DNA from 3 places in the Methyloversatilis sp. RAC08 genome. Region 2 is predicted to be linked to each of the others. Evidence: predicted binding sites of a transcription regulator. Region 2 holds the regulator's gene; each other region holds the start of a gene.
What was found. The regulator sigma-54, encoded in region 2, starts transcription at its own class of promoters, with help from an activator protein. The targets are predictions, from matches to a motif close to TGGCACNNTTCCTGCT.
Positions count from the first base shown of each region.

Region 1: a site for sigma-54 is predicted at 4,047-4,062, ahead of glnA (type I glutamate--ammonia ligase). Genes of this name have one in related genera too.
Region 3: a site for sigma-54 is predicted at 2,163-2,178, ahead of pedF (cytochrome c-550 PedF). Genes of this name have one in related genera too.

Region 1 is NZ_CP016448.1:1,083,855-1,089,002, forward strand. Features, by position in the region: gene ntrC (nitrogen regulation protein NR(I)) at 1-700, opposite strand, end outside; gene glnL (nitrogen regulation protein NR(II)) at 697-1,800, opposite strand; gene BSY238_RS04945 (DUF4124 domain-containing protein) at 1,873-2,352, opposite strand; gene glnA (type I glutamate--ammonia ligase) at 2,510-3,922, opposite strand; gene BSY238_RS04955 (rhodanese-like domain-containing protein) at 4,247-4,696, shown strand; gene nadA (quinolinate synthase NadA) at 4,707-5,148, shown strand, end outside.
Region 2 is NZ_CP016448.1:1,720,289-1,725,436, reverse strand. Features, by position in the region: gene lptB (LPS export ABC transporter ATP-binding protein) at 1-457, shown strand, start outside; gene BSY238_RS07985 (RNA polymerase factor sigma-54) at 478-1,914, shown strand; gene hpf (ribosome hibernation-promoting factor, HPF/YfiA family) at 1,978-2,298, shown strand; gene ptsN (PTS IIA-like nitrogen regulatory protein PtsN) at 2,419-2,907, shown strand; gene hprK (HPr(Ser) kinase/phosphatase) at 2,876-3,811, shown strand; gene BSY238_RS07965 (PsiF family protein) at 3,915-4,241, shown strand; gene BSY238_RS07960 (hypothetical protein) at 4,383-5,069, shown strand.
Region 3 is NZ_CP016448.1:672,796-677,943, forward strand. Features, by position in the region: gene BSY238_RS03040 (aldehyde ferredoxin oxidoreductase family protein) at 1-954, opposite strand, end outside; gene BSY238_RS03045 (4Fe-4S dicluster domain-containing protein) at 975-1,445, opposite strand; gene pedF (cytochrome c-550 PedF) at 1,669-2,109, opposite strand; gene BSY238_RS03055 (sigma-54-dependent Fis family transcriptional regulator) at 2,563-4,530, shown strand; gene BSY238_RS03060 (PQQ-dependent methanol/ethanol family dehydrogenase) at 4,691-5,148, opposite strand, start outside.

The DNA.
Region 1 (5,148 bases), 640 kb from region 2:
ACAGCGTACCGCCGTCGGCCTGCTCGAAGCGGCCGCGGCGCATCGCGGTGGCGCCGGTGAAGGCGCCGCGCTCGTGGCCGAACAGTTCGGACTCCAGCAGGTCACGCGGGATGGCCGCCGTGTTGATCGCGATGAAGGGTGCGTCGCGACGCGGGCTGTGGCGGTGCAGCGCACGCGCCACCAGCTCCTTGCCGGTGCCGGACTCGCCGTTGATCAGCACCGTGGCGTGGCTCTGCGCCAGACGGCCGATGGCGCGGAACACGTCCTGCATCGACGCCGCCTTGCCGAGGATTTCCGGCGCCATGTCGGCTTCGGCCGGCGCACTGGCCTGGTGCATGCTCTCTTCGATGGCCCGGCGCACCAGTTCGATCGCGTGATCGACATCGAACGGTTTGGGCAGGTACTCGAAGGCGCCACCCTGGAAGGCGGCGACCGCGCTGTCCAGATCCGAATAGGCGGTCATGATGATGACCGGCAGACTGGGGTGGCGCGCCTTGACCTTTTCCAGCAGCGACAGACCGGATTCGCCCGGCATGCGGATGTCGGACACCAGCACCTGCGGCTGGCCGCCGGCATCGAGCGCATCGAGCGCTTCCTGTGCGGTGGAAAAGGCGGAATACGGGATCGACTCGCGCGCCAGCGCCTTTTCGAGCACCCAGCGTATCGAGCGGTCATCATCGACTATCCAGACCGGATTCATGGTTTCTCCGAAGTGCCTTGCTTGAACGGCAGCAGTATTGTGAAAACGGTATAGCCCGGCCGGCTCTGCACCTCGATAGTGCCGTGGTGCTGATGCACGAAGCTCTGCGCCAGCGTGAGCCCGAGTCCGGTGCCGTCGTCGCGGCCGGACACGAGCGGATAGAAGATGCGGTCGACCAGGTCTTCCGGAATGCCCGGGCCGTTGTCGATCACTTGCAATTCGAGTGCCAGCTTGTGCCGGCGCTTCACCAGCGTCGCCTGACGGTGGGCACGGGTGCGCAGACGGATGCTGCCGTGGCCCTTCATCGCCTGCGCGGCATTGCGCGCGATGTTCAGCACGACCTGGATCAGCTGTTCGCGATCGGCCGTCAGGTCGGGCAGGCTGGTGTCGTAGTCGCGTTCGACGGCAACCTCGGGAAACTCGGATGCGATCAGCAGGCGCACGCGTTCCAGTACTTCGTGGATGCTGACCGTGGTCACCTGCATCGCGCGATGCGAATGCAGCAGACGGTTCATCAGGTCCTGCAGCCGGTCGGATTCATTGATGATGACCTGCGTGTATTCACGCAGTTCGGGCCGGTCGAGTTCGCGCTCCAGCAGTTGTGCGGCGCCACGGATACCGCCGAGCGGATTCTTGATTTCGTGCGCGAGATTGCGGATCAGCTCGCGGTTGGCCTGTTGCTGCTGCAGCACCTGCTCTTCGCGCGCGATGCGCAGCTGCTGGTCGATCGGGCGGAATTCCAGCAGGATGCGTGCGTCTTCCGCATGCACCGGCGACACCGTGCAGTCGAGCTGCAGCGATCCGCCGATCTGCCTATCCACCGACAGATTGTGACCGGTGTAGCTCCAGTTGTTGGCGAGCGCGTTGTCGAGCGCGGTATCAAGACCGTGCATCGGGCCGATCAGCCGGTCGCAGTGCTTGCCGTGCAGTTTCGCCAGACTGGCGGCGAACAGGTTTTCAGCCGCCGGATTCAGGTAGACGATGTGCCGCTCGGCATCGAGCAGCGCCACCGCGCTCGCGAGCAGCTCCAGTCCGCTGAAGCGTTCGGACCATTCGCGGGAGGGGTGGCGGGACGACCTGCCGGGCTTGGATGCAGTCATGACCGCGATCCACGCAAGAAGCGCGCCAGCATTGCCTGCCGATCCATCGGCAGGCCGGCGAGTGCCCTGCGGTCAGGGCAGCTTGGACAGCTCCTTGCGCAGCGCATCGACATTGCGTTCATGCAGAGCCACATTGTCCTTGAGCCCCTGTATCCGGTCGAGATACTTCTGATAGTTGCGCTCGTTGCCCAGACGGACCGCTTCACCCTCGGTCAGCGCCTTGCGCGCCTCTTCGAGACTGCCGGTTTCGGTCGCCAGTTCGGCTTCGAGGATGCGCCTGCGTTCGGTATCGCGCGCCTTCTGCTGGTCGTTGCTGACGCTCGGAAAACCACCGGGATTGGCGGCCGGCTTGGGCGTGGCAGCCGCCGGGCCCGGCACCGAACTGACCGGCACGTCGCTGGCCAGCACCTTGCATCCGCTGGCGCGCGATTTTTCGTTCGTGTAGGTGGTGTGGCCTTCGGCGTCGACGCACTTGTAGATTTCTGCCGTGGCGGGCGCAGCGGCAAGCAGGCTTGCCGCTGCAATCAGGATACGGTTCAGACCTTGTAGCATGTGGATCACCTGGGCGTTTCGGGTCAAAGCAGCGCGAGTGTAGGGCGCGCACTTGCGCAGTGACAATGAAAAAGGACGGCTAATTGCCGTCCTTTTCCTCAACGCTTCACATGCCGCGCGGGCTGACGCCACGCCGGCATGTGCTGATCGATGGCGATCAGAGGCTGTAGTACATCTCGAACTCGACCGGGTGGGTCGTCATGCGGGTGCGATTCACTTCGGTCATCTTCAGCTCGATATAGGCTGCGATGAAGTCTTCCGAGAACACGCCGCCCTTGGTCAGGAAGGCATGGTCTGCGGCGAGCGCATCGAGGGCTTCGTCGAGGCTGGCGCACACGGTCGGGATCAGCTTGTCCTCTTCCGGCGGCAGGTCGTACAGGTTCTTGTCGGCCGGTTCGCCCGGATGGATCTTGTTCTGCACGCCGTCCAGGCCCGCCATCATCAGCGCGGCGAAGCACAGGTACGGGTTGGCAAGCGGATCCGGGAAGCGTGTTTCGATGCGGCGTGCCTTGTCGGATGCCACGTGCGGAATGCGGATCGATGCCGAGCGATTGCGGGCCGAGTAGGCCAGCTTGACCGGTGCTTCGTAATGCGGCACCAGACGCTTGTACGAATTCGTACCCGGGTTGGTGATCGCATTCAGCGCCTTGGCGTGCTTGATGATGCCGCCGATGTAGTACAGGGCGAATTCGGACAGGCCGGCGTAGCCGTTGCCTGCGAACAGGTTCTTGCCGTCCTTCCAGATCGACTGGTGAACGTGCATGCCGGAGCCGTTGTCGCCGACGATGGGCTTGGGCATGAAGGTCGCGGTCTTGCCGTAGCTGTGGGCGACGTTGTGCACGATGTACTTCAGCGTCTGCGTCCAGTCAGCGCGGCGCACCAGCGTGTTGAAGCGGGTGCCGATCTCGTTCTGGCCGGCGGTCGCGACTTCGTGGTGATGCACTTCGACCGGGATGCCGACGGCTTCCAGTGCCAGCACCATGGCGGCGCGGATGTCATTGTGCGAATCGACCGGCGGAACCGGGAAGTAGCCGCCCTTGACGCCCGGACGGTGACCGGTGTTGCCGCTTTCGAACTTCTCGCCCGACGACCACGCGGCCTCTTCCGAGAAGATCTGCACGCGGCAGCCCGACATGTCGATGTTCCACTCGACGCTGTCGAAGATGAAGAATTCGGGTTCCGGGCCGAAGAAGGCGGTGTCGCCCAGGCCGGACGACTTCAGGAAGGCTTCGGCGCGCTTGGCGATGGAGCGCGGATCGCGGTCGTAGCCCTTGCCGTCGGACGGCTCGACCACGTCGCAGGTGATGACCATCGTGGTTTCGTCGAAGAACGGGTCGATGAAGGCGGTTTCCGGATCCGGCATCAGCAGCATGTCCGAAGCCTGGATACCCTTCCAGCCGGCAATCGACGAACCATCAAAAGCGTGGCCTTCGGTGAACTTGTCGGCGTCGAAGGCGCTGACCGGCACACCCACGTGCTGTTCCTTGCCACGGGTGTCGGTGAAACGGAAATCAACGAACTTGACCTCCTTCTCCTTGATGATGTCGAGTACCTGCTTCGCGGTCGTCATGATTTCTCCTACGATGGATGTATGGATGTTGCTCGGTCGGCTTGAACGGGGTAATTCCTGTTTTGGGCGAGTCTGGGGCACGTCGCAACCGTTCAGTCGCGGCGGCTGTCGCAGCGCTGACTAAAGCAGATCGCGTGCCACGCACCGGATTCCGCCCCGGGATTGTGCCACAGGCCGCATTGACGTCGGCGATGCGGGCAGCAGGCCCGAAAACTGCACCGATTTGATGCAGGCCTGTTTTTGACAGCACTATTTTGGTGCATACAGGCGTCGGCTGCAGCGGACGATATACTTCGATCACTTTTATTCGCCTGAACATCAGCCATGGCTACACTCGGACAGATACTCGGTCTCGCGCGGGAACGTGCGCAGCAGCTCCAACTGCCTTACGCCGGTGCCGTGACGCCGGCCGAAGCCCACGAATTGCTCAGACTTGCGCCGGGCGCGCGCATTGTCGATGTGCGCACGTCGGCCGAGTGGCAGTGGGTCGGCGAGGTACCGGATTCGGTGCAGATCGAATGGAATCATTCATCCGGCCAGCGCAACCCCGATTTCCTCACCCAGCTCAAGCACCAGGTCGATCCCGAAGCGCTGGTGATGTTCCTGTGCCGCAGCGGCGGGCGCTCGCACGGCGCCGCCGCGGCCGCAGCGGAAGCGGGCTACAGCAATGCCTACAACATCCTCGAAGGATTCGAGGGAGACATGGACGCCAACGGCCATCGCAACACCGTGGGTGGCTGGCGCAAGGCCGGCCTGCCGTGGAGCCAGACCTGAAGGACACCCGATGCAAGTCGCCAACATCACCTTTGACCGATTCAATGCGCTGGCCGACGATCAGGCGCAGTCGCGCATTCTCGCGGCGCGCGAAAAGCTCGGCCAGCGCGCAGTCATCCTCGGTCACCACTATCAACGTGCCGATGTCTATCGCCACGCCGACCTGACCGGCGATTCGCTTAAGCTGGCGCGGCTGGCCAGTCAGACCGATGCGGAATTCATCGTGTTCTGCGGCGTGCACTTCATGGCCGAAGTTGCGGACATCATGTCGCGCCCGGAACAGATCGCCATCCTGCCCGACCTGGCGGCAGGCTGTTCGATGGCCGACATGGCCAGCCTGGCCAAGGTGGAACGCTGCTGGCGCGAGCTGCGCGACATGACCGGCGACCCGGATGCGCTCATCACACCGGTGACCTACATCAATTCGGCGGCCGACCTGAAGGCCTTCTGCG
Region 2 (5,148 bases):
ATTCCGCAAGCTGGACGTCGAGGAGAACATCCTCGCCATCCTGGAACTGAACGAGAAGGATGCGCGGGTGCGAGCACAGCGGCTGGAAGAATTGCTGGCCGAACTGGGCATTGCCCACCTGCGCAAGAGTGCGGCCGTGGCGCTGTCGGGCGGCGAGCGGCGGCGTGTCGAGATCGCCCGCGCACTGGCCACGTCGCCGCGCTTCATCCTGCTCGACGAACCGTTCGCCGGTGTGGACCCGATTGCGGTGATCGACATCCAGAAAACCATCCGCTTCCTGAAGGAACGCGGCATCGGCGTTCTGATCACCGACCACAATGTGCGGGAAACGCTGGGCATCTGTGACCGGGCTTACATCATCAACGAAGGCGAGGTGCTGGCGAGCGGCCGGCCGGACGAAATCGTGTATAACGAAAGTGTCAGGAAGGTCTATCTGGGCGAGCATTTCCGCCTGTAGCCCGCCGAAATTTGCACACCATGAAGCAGTCGCTGCAACTCAAACTTTCCCAGCATCTTGCGCTGACACCGCAGCTGCAACAGTCGATCCGGCTATTGCAGCTGTCGACCATCGAATTCAATCAGGAAATCGAACGTTTCCTCGATGAGAACCCGATGCTCGAGCGTGACGAGCCGGATGCCACCGCCAGCTTCCAGCCGCCGCCCGAAAGCGTTGCCGAGGTGCGCGATGCGCCGCAGGAAAGCACCCAGGCCAGCGCCGACGAACGTGCCCCCGAGGGTACGGGCAGCGCCGACATGGACGAGTGGTCGGGCGAAGGCGGCAACTACGGTACGCGCAGCGGCGGCGACGATGACGATGGCGACTACCAGGACGTGCAGGCGGCCGGTACCTCGCTGAGGGACCACCTGTGCGGCCAGCTCGCCCTGTCGCAGATGAGCGAGCGCGACCGCTATCTGATCCGCCTGCTGATCGAAGCGCTTGACGATGACGGCTACCTGAACCAGGGCCTGGACGAACTGGTCGAGCTGCTGCCGGAAGAGGCCGACATCGACCTCGACGACCTGTCGATCGCGCTGCGCCAGTTGCAGAACTTCGACCCGCCCGGCGTGGCGGCGCGCGACCCGCGCGAATGCCTGCTGATGCAGCTCAACTTCCTGGCGACCGACGAAGTATCGACGCTTGCACGCGTCATCATCGATCAGCACATCGATCTGCTGGCTGCGCGTGATTTCGCCAAGATCCGGCGTGCGGTCGGCTGCGATGAAGAACTGCTGCGCGCCGCACAGAACCTGATCCGTTCGCTCAACCCCCGTCCGGGTGCCCAGTTCGCGCCGATCGATGCGCGCTACATCGTGCCCGACGTCGTGGTGCGCAAGGTGCGCGGCCAATGGACGGCGCTGCTCAATCCGGATGCCATGCCGCGTCTGCGGATCAACCGGCTGTATGCGGAAATCCTGCAGGGCCAGCGCGGCAGCGGTCTGTCCGGCCAGCTGCAGGAGGCCAAGTGGCTGATCAAGAATGTCCAGCAGCGCTTCGACACCATCCTGCGTGTCTCTCAGGCCATCGTCGAGCGCCAGCGCCAGTTCTTCGAATTCGGTGAGGTTGCGATGCGGCCGCTGACGCTGCGCGAGATCGCGGAGACGCTGGAACTGCATGAATCCACCATTTCTCGGGTGACGTCGCAGAAGTACATGGCGACGACACGCGGCCTGTTCGAACTGAAATATTTTTTCGGCAGCCATGTGGCAACCGAAAGCGGCGGGGCCTGCTCAGCCACCGCAATCCGCGCACTCATCCGCCAGTTGGTGGGTGCCGAGGATGCCAAGCGTCCGTTGTCGGACTCGCGCATCGCGGAAATACTGGGTCAGCAGGGCATCGTGGTTGCGCGGCGCACCATCGCCAAATACCGTGAATCGCTCAACATCCCGCCGGTCAGCGTGCGCAAGGCGATCTAGCGCGTTCAATGACGAACGCCCGGACCGTCCCGCATATTCCGTCCCGCAACGACAGGAGGCAGCATGAACCTCACCATCACCGGCCATCATCTTGAAGTGACGCAGCCGATCCGCGACTACATCGAGTCCAAGCTCGAACGCGTGATCCGCCATTTCGACCACGTAACAAGCGTTTCCGTGATTCTGACTGTCGAAAAGCTGCGACAGAAGGCGGAAGTCACTCTGCACGTGCGAGGCCGCGACATCTTCGTCGAAGCGGAAAGCGAAGACATGTATGCCACCCTCGACAACCTGATGGACAAACTCGATCGTCAGGTGCTCAAACACAAGGAAAAATCGAACGAGCACACGCGCGAGTCGGTCAAGCACCAAGCGGCAGAATGACACGATTGCCATCTGTCACGAGCGTATAATCCGACGTCTTGTTGCAGTGCAATCAACTTCACGGCGCGGTTTCCGATATCCGGTAATCGCGCCCGCCGCGTGTTCGGAGTAGCCCCTGACATGACGCTCATCGCCAAGCTGTTGCCCGTTTCGAATGTCTGTATCGGCCTTGAGGCCAGCAGCAAGAAACGTGTGTTCGAACAGGCCGGCCTGCTGTTCGAGAACCATCAGGGTATTGCCCGCAGCCAGGTGTTCGACAGCCTGTTCGCACGGGAAAAGCTCGGCTCCACCGGACTCGGTCAGGGCGTGGCGATTCCGCACGGCCGCATCAAGGGTCTGAAGGAAGCCATCGGCGGGTTTGTGCGGCTGGATACGCCGGTCGCCTTCGATGCGCCGGACGGCCGACCGGTCAATCTGCTGTTCGTGCTGCTGGTGCCCGAGCAGGCAACCGAGCTGCATCTGCAGATATTGTCCGAGCTGGCACAAATGTTTGCAGACAAGGCGTTCCGCGAACAGCTGCTTCAGGCAGCAGACGCCGCTGCCATCCACGCTCTATTCACCACCTGGCAACCGGTGCATGCGGAAGCTCAGCGTCGCGCGGCTGTTTGAGGACAATCGCGACCGTCTTCGCCTGCAGTGGCAGTGCGGCGACGGCAACACACTGATCGTTGCCGATCAGATCGGCCTGTCGCCCGCCGATCTCGTCGGGCATCTCAATACCATTCACACCCGGCGCATCCAGGTCATCGGCGTGCCGGAAATCCTGTGGGTTGAAAACGTCAGTCCGCGCAAGGTCGAGGACATCGTGGGTTCGCTGCTGGAAGCCCATCCGCCGGCCTTCATCGTCGCCGACGGCGCCCAGCCGCCGGCCGCCATACGCGCCGGCTGTGCGGAGCACGGCATTCCGCTGATCACCACGCAACGCAGTGCGGCATCGGTCATCGACCAGGTGCGCGCCTACCTCGCGCGCGAACTGGCCGACCAGACCACGCTGCACGGCGTATCGATGGATGTGCTTGGCATGGGCGTGCTGATCACCGGTGATTCGGGTGTCGGCAAGAGCGAACTTGCGCTCGAACTGATTTCGCGCGGGCACGGGCTGGTTGCCGACGACTGCGTGGAAATCTCGCGCATCGCGCCGACCGTACTCGAGGGGCGCTGCCCCGAATTGCTGAAGGACTTTCTCGAAGTTCGCGGGCTGGGCGTGCTGAATATCCGGACGGTATTCGGTGAAACTGCCTGTCGGCGCAAGATGAAGCTGCAGCTCGTCGTGCATCTGCAGAAGCAGGTAACCGGTCTGCCTGAAGCCACGCGCATGCCGCTCGACAACGAGGTCATGGACATCCTCGGCGTGAAGATACGCAAGGTTGTCATACCGGTGGCGGCCGGACGCAATCTGGCCGTGCTGGTCGAGGCGGCCGTACGCGTCACGATTCTCCGTTTCCGCGGCATCGACTCCACACTCGAATTCGTAGAACGTCAGCGCCGCGCGCTTGGCGGCGACGAGGGCTGAAACAGAACTTCCCTGTTCGATGACATGCGAATATCATGCGAATCGACTGGCGCCTGTCAGTCGATTCGCATGTTCATTCATTGTTGTCGTGAGGAGGTACATCATGTCCGCATACCGCTTGTCCTCGACGCTGACTGTCCTGTCAGCAGCCTTTCTGCTCGTCTCGCCGAGCGCCGCCATCGCCGGGCCGCAGCAGGAGAAGATGAAAGCCTGCAATGCCGAAGCGAAGGAGAAGGCGCTCAAGGGCGATGAACGTCGCAGCTTCATGAGCGGCTGCCTGTCGTCGGGTTCTGCCGCAAAACAGACGCTGACGGCCGACGAAGCGGGTGCGCTGAAGGACCGCAAGAAGCAGTGCCGCACCGAAGCCACCGAAAAGGCGCTCAAGGGCGAAGAAAGAAAGTCCTTCATAGCGGAATGCGTCAAGGCCTGACCTTGATGTTGCCGGTGTCGCATCCACGGCACCGGCCGATGTGGCTTATGCAACAACCCGACATGAATCGTGCCGCAAGGCGAGCAGCGACGCGATGCCCTTTTGCTATAGTCAAGCGGTGTTCGACTGTCGGGGTACGTCGTGCTGCGCTATTGCAACAAGGGCATCCGGCTGCTGTGTGGCGTGACGCTCCTTGCAGCCGCGTCGATGGCTGCGGCATTCAGTTTTTCCGAAGAGGCGGAGAAGGACGCGCGGGCTGAAGAAGAACGCCGCGCCACCTCGCACACGGCGCTGTCCCTCCCCGCAGGCTGTCTCGCCGAGCTGAAGCGAAAGAAGATCATGATCGTCATGGGCGAGCGCACCGGCGAAGGCATCAGCGCCAGCCAGGCCCGCTACAGCCCGCATTTCAATTCGATCAACAAGCGCCTGCTCAGGCAGGGCATCCGCACCTATTCCCAGCAGGAAATCACGGCCCACATCGCTCAGGCCGAAGTTGACGCCTACTTCCGCAACGATCCGGACGCCGCACTGGCGGCTTCGAAGAAGATGGGCGCCCAGCTCGTCCTGCGTGGCACGATCGCGTCGCGCTCGATGCTGAATCCGGTAGTACGCATTCCCGAGGTCTACGTGACGATCGCCTTCGCGCTCATGAAGCCTGACGGCACGCTGCTGTCCGATGCCCAGGCGTCGGCCGAGTCGTATTCGGGCAGCGACACGCTGGCCATGGCCGGCACGCTGGTGGAAGAAAAGGCAGATGGCGTGGTGAGCACGCTGCTGGGCGGTTACTGCGCGCATGCGGCATCGACCGCCGGCAACAAACGAAGATAGGCAGTTCGCACCAGGGCAACGGCCGGCAGGCCAGGGCACTTCCAGTCGGCGCAGAACCGGCATGAAATCGATCGGGATG
Region 3 (5,148 bases), 1.0 Mb from region 2:
GCTGTTGACCACGGTGTAATGCGTGGCATCGATCTTCGAGATGCGACCGCAGGCGATGGTGCAGCCGAAACAGGCCTGATTGTTCACCAGTTGCGCCTTGCCGTCGCTTTCGCGCGGCTCGTGCATCGCTTCGGCCGAAATCTTGCGGGCGCCTTCGAACTGCACATCCTTGTGGTTGCGCGTCGGCATCGCGCCGATTTCGTTGATCACGTTCATCAGCACCTGCGTGCCGTAGGTCGGCAGACCCTGACCGGTGACCGCGTTCTCCTTGAGGATCTTCTTCTTCTCGAAGGTGACCTTCATGAATTCCTTCGGGTTGGCGATATTGCCGACGCCGAGCGTACCGCGTACCGCGATCGCCTTCAGGTTCTTCGAGCCGGCGACGGCACCGACACCGGAACGTCCGGCGGCGCGGTGCAGGTCATTGACGATGGCGGCGTACAGCACGCCGTTCTCGCCGGTGCGGCCGATGCACGACACGCGGATCTGCGGGTCCTGATGTTCCGACTTGATCTGGCCTTCGGTTTCCCACACGGTCTTGCCCCACAGATGGGCGGCATCGCGCAGTTCGACCTTGTCGTTCTCGATCGACAGATAGACCGGGCTCGACGCCCGGCCCTCGATGATGACCATGTCCCAGCCGGCGAACTTCAATTCGGCGCCGAAGTAGCCGCCGGAGTTCGAACAGGCAATGGCACCGGTCAGCGGGCCCTTGGTGACCACCGAATAGCGGCCACCGGTGGATGCCATCGTGCCGGTCAGCGGGCCGGTCGCCCAGATGATCTTGTTGTCCGGCGACAGCGGATCGACCTTCGGATCGATTTCCGACGCCAGGTACTTCGTCGCCAGACCGCGCTGACCGAGATAGTCGTGTGCCCACTCCATGTTGAGCGGCTCGCTCGTACAGGTGCGGTCGGTGAGATTTACGCGGAGAATCTTACGTGTCCATGCCATGTCAGTATCCCTTTCGGTGGTCAGGCAGACGGGTTGCCGAGCTTGTCGGCCCACTGGCGCATGCGCTCAAGTCCTGTCCAGTTGGCATCGACATACGTGATGGCACCGGTCGGACAGGCTTCGGCACAGGCCGGGTCACCACCGCACAGGTCGCACTTCTGCACTTTGCCAGTCTCTGCGACGTAATTCACGGTGCCGAACGGACAGGCAATCGTGCATACCTTGCAACCTACACAGACATCTTCGAGCACGACCTTGGCGCCATTGGTCTTGTCGAGCTTGATCGCCTCGACCGGACAGGCGTGCATGCACCAGGCTTCATCGCACTGCGTACAGGTGTAGGGCACCTTGGCGCCGGTGTGGTGAAACTCGAACACCTTGATGCGCGACAGCGAGTTGTTGAAGACCCCGTAGTTCTCGAACGAACAGGCCATTTCGCACTGCAGGCAGCTGGTGCATTTCAACGGGTCAATATGTAGTGATTTCTGCATGTTCAGTCGCTCCTCCACATTCTGGGCGAATCTTTGTGTGGTTCGACGCACGGGTGCGCCGGCTATGAAAACCGCTTCATATTTTAGCGCCCGGATTTTCCCCGCGGGAGGCCTTTCGGTGGGTCAGCGTGGGGATTGAGTGCGGCGGGTGCGTTCAAGGCGTCCAGTTGTCCAGATTCTGGACAACTGGACAGTTGCGGCGCAGAAAGCGCTGCGTTGGCGCCTATGGTTCGTAGCGTGTATCCAGATAGCTGCGGATGGCCCACATGGCTTCCTGCGCCATCGTGCCTTCGAACGGCGGCATATAGACGGCGCCGTTGCGCACGCGTCCGCGGCGGACCGTATTGATGTAGTAGTCGTCGCTTTCGGCATCGAGCGGCAGCATCCGCAGATCCGGTGCGATACCGCCGCTGATGGCTTCCAGTCCGTGGCAACGCGCGCAGTTCTGGTTGTAGGCCGAGGTACCGATGCGGATGGCTTCCTTGTCGCCCCGATAGGGGTTTTCCTTCATCCACTCCGCGCCGAGCGGCTTCAGCGCGCTGACGTCGACCGACTGCGGCACCACGTCACCGTGTGCCTCGACGCGCATGGTGGTCGCCGCGCCCAACGTGATCAACGCGGTACAGGCCAGCGTTGCCTTCAAAATCCGGTTACCTGCTTTCATCACTCCTCCGTAAATATCCGTTACTGCAACACAATATGCGACCCGAGCGAGTGAGCAGGATGCGTGCCACGTTAAACTCGAGTACTTGCCGAGCGGCGATATCCTCCTCGTGCCGCACCGAAGTCAACGCGTGGCGCGGCAGGTGCGCATACAGCCGGTCACCATGATGCCCCAGGAGTATGGGTGCGCGTACGCACTGGGTCTGTTCGCATTTGATTCGTACATCACGCGTACGGCCAGCGCATCGCGAAGCAAGACGCACTGCGTACCCTGCGGCTTGCCCCTGGCAGCGTAACTCACGAATCAAATGCGAACAGACCCTAGGTGCGGCGGCGGCTCAGGCCTTACTATCTTGGATGAACAGCTTGCAGGGCACTATCCGTTGCCCGTCGCGTCACATGCCAGAGCCGGCATCACCGGCCATCGCGCGTGGTTCAAGGTTCGGAGGAGAGCATGGATTTGACAACGCCTGAAGGCGTGCGCAGTGCGCAGGCCCACGAAATCATGCGCAGCGCGGGCGAAGTGCCCGCTGGTGTGCTGCCTACCCTGATCGAAACGTCGTGGAGTCGCTGCATCAGCCGCGGCCTCGACGCCGACAGTTGCAGCAAGGAAGTGGAGCGTGCGCGCCGCGACGTCCTGCTGACCGAGCGTGAGCGCAACGAATCCCTGCTCAAGCACGCAGCACCGGTCATGAACGGCCTGTACGCGCAGATCGCCCGCTCCGGCAGCATGATCGTGCTGACCAATGCCTCCGGCTTCATCATCCATTCGGTCGGTGACCAGAGCTTTCTGGACCGCGCGTCGAAAGTAGCGCTGTCGCCCGGCGTCGAGTGGTCGGAAGAAAGCAAGGGCACCAACGCCATCGGCACTGCGCTGGTCGAACAGGCGCCGGTATCGGTGCATGGCTCGCAGCACTTCTTTTCCGCCAACCACTTCCTGAGCTGCTCGGCGTCGCCGATCTTCGATCCGTGCAGCCGCATGCTGGGCGTGCTCGACGTGACCGGCGATTCGCGTACGCCGTCTCATCACAGTCTGGCGCTGATCAATCTGGCTGTTCAGACGATCGAAAACCAGCTGTTTGCGCACGCCTTTCCGGAAGGCTTTCTGCTGCAGTGCCATGTCCAGCACGAACTGATCGGCACCGTATTCGAGGCGCTGCTTGCGTTCGACCAGGAAGGCCGCGTGCTGTCAGCCAACCGCAGCGCCTGCCGGCTGATCGGCCGCAGCCATGCCGAACTGATGAACCACAGCTTTTCGTCGATGTTCGACAAATCGCTGAGCGCGCTGTACGACCCGCTGATGCGCGGCACGGACATCATCGAACTGCGCCTGTTCGGTGGCCGAACACTTTTCGGCCGGCCGCGGCCGGGCGTGCTGGCACGCCCGCCGGCTCGTGTGTTCAGCATGGATGTTTCGCGCCCTGACGCATCGGCAGGGACTTCGCCGCGGCCGCCAGCCGACGCCGATCGCGGCCTGGAGCGACTGAGCACCGGTGACGCGCAGATGAACGCCGTCGTCGACAAGGTGAAGCGTGTGCTCGGCCGTGACATTCCGGTGCTGATCCAGGGCGAGACCGGTACCGGCAAGGAACTGCTGGCGCGCGCCATCCACGACGAAGGCCCGCGCCGCGACCACAACTTCGTGGCGGTCAATTGCGCGGCGATTCCGGATGGACTGATCGAATCGGAACTGTTCGGCTACGAAGACGGTGCGTTCACCGGCGCCCGGCGCAAGGGCTACGCCGGACGCATCATGCAGGCCGATGGTGGCACATTGTTCCTGGACGAAATCGGCGACATGCCACTCGCGCTGCAGGCGCGCCTGCTGCGTGTGCTGCAGGAACGCAATGTGGTGCCGCTGGGCAGTGGCCGCGCCACACCGGTCGACCTGTCCATCATCTGCGCCACCCACCGCAAGCTGCGCGATCTGGTCGCCCAGGGCATGTTCCGCGCTGACCTTTACTACCGGCTCAACGGTCTGACCGTCATGTTGCCGCCGCTGCGCGAACGCAGTGACCTGCGCGCGCTGGTGCAGCGCATTCTCGACAGCGAATCGTCGATTCCGCGCGGCCTGAGCATCGACGACGAGGTGCTTGAACTGTTCGAACGCCATCCGTGGCCGGGCAACATGCGCCAACTGGCCAACCTGCTGCGCACGGCAGGGGTCATGGCGGCGGATGATGGCGTGATCGGCCGGCCTCATCTGCCGGACGACTTCATCGACGAGATGGATCATCAGCCTGCAGACAGTGCGCTGGCACCCGAAGGCACGGTCGGCATCGTGGCAGCATGCGATCTGGACAGCCTGACACTGCGCGCAATCCGCGAATCGCTGTCGCGCAACGACGGCAACGTCGCGGCGACGGCACGCGAACTCGGCATCAGCCGCACCACCCTCTACCGCAAGCTCAAGGAAGGTTGATCGGCGGGTCAGGCTGGTAAAGACGGGCAAAAAAAGCCGGCCTTGCGAGCCGGCTGAAGAGCCATGTCCTGCTGAAGAGCTGCCGTGCCTGAAAACACTGAAACAGACACGGCACAGGAACCAATGCAAGCGTCGTGCCTGCATTGGTCCATTCTGCGAATTACTTGTGCAGCTTGAACACCCACATCGAACCACCCTGATTCAGGTAGTTCACCTTCTTGGCGACGTCGCCACCCCACAGCGGCACGGCGCCGCCCCAGCCGGTAGCGACCGCAACGTACTGCTCGCCGTCCTGTTCCCACGTGATCGGGGGAGCGACGATGCCGGTTCCGGTCTGGAAGGACCACACTTCCTTGCCCGTCTTTGCATCGGCCGCCTTCAGGAAGCCTTCCGGGGTACCCCAGAACACCAGGCCGCCCTTGGTGGTCATCGCACCGCCCCACAGCGGCGCGTTGTTGGTGACTTCCCACACGATCTTGCCGGTCTTCGGATCCACGGCGCGCAGTGCGCCGATGTACTTGTCCTCGATGGTCTTGATCGTGAAGCCGGCACCCAGATAGGCCGCACCCTTCTTGTAGGTGATCGGTTCGTTCCAGATTTCCATGCCCCACTCGTTGG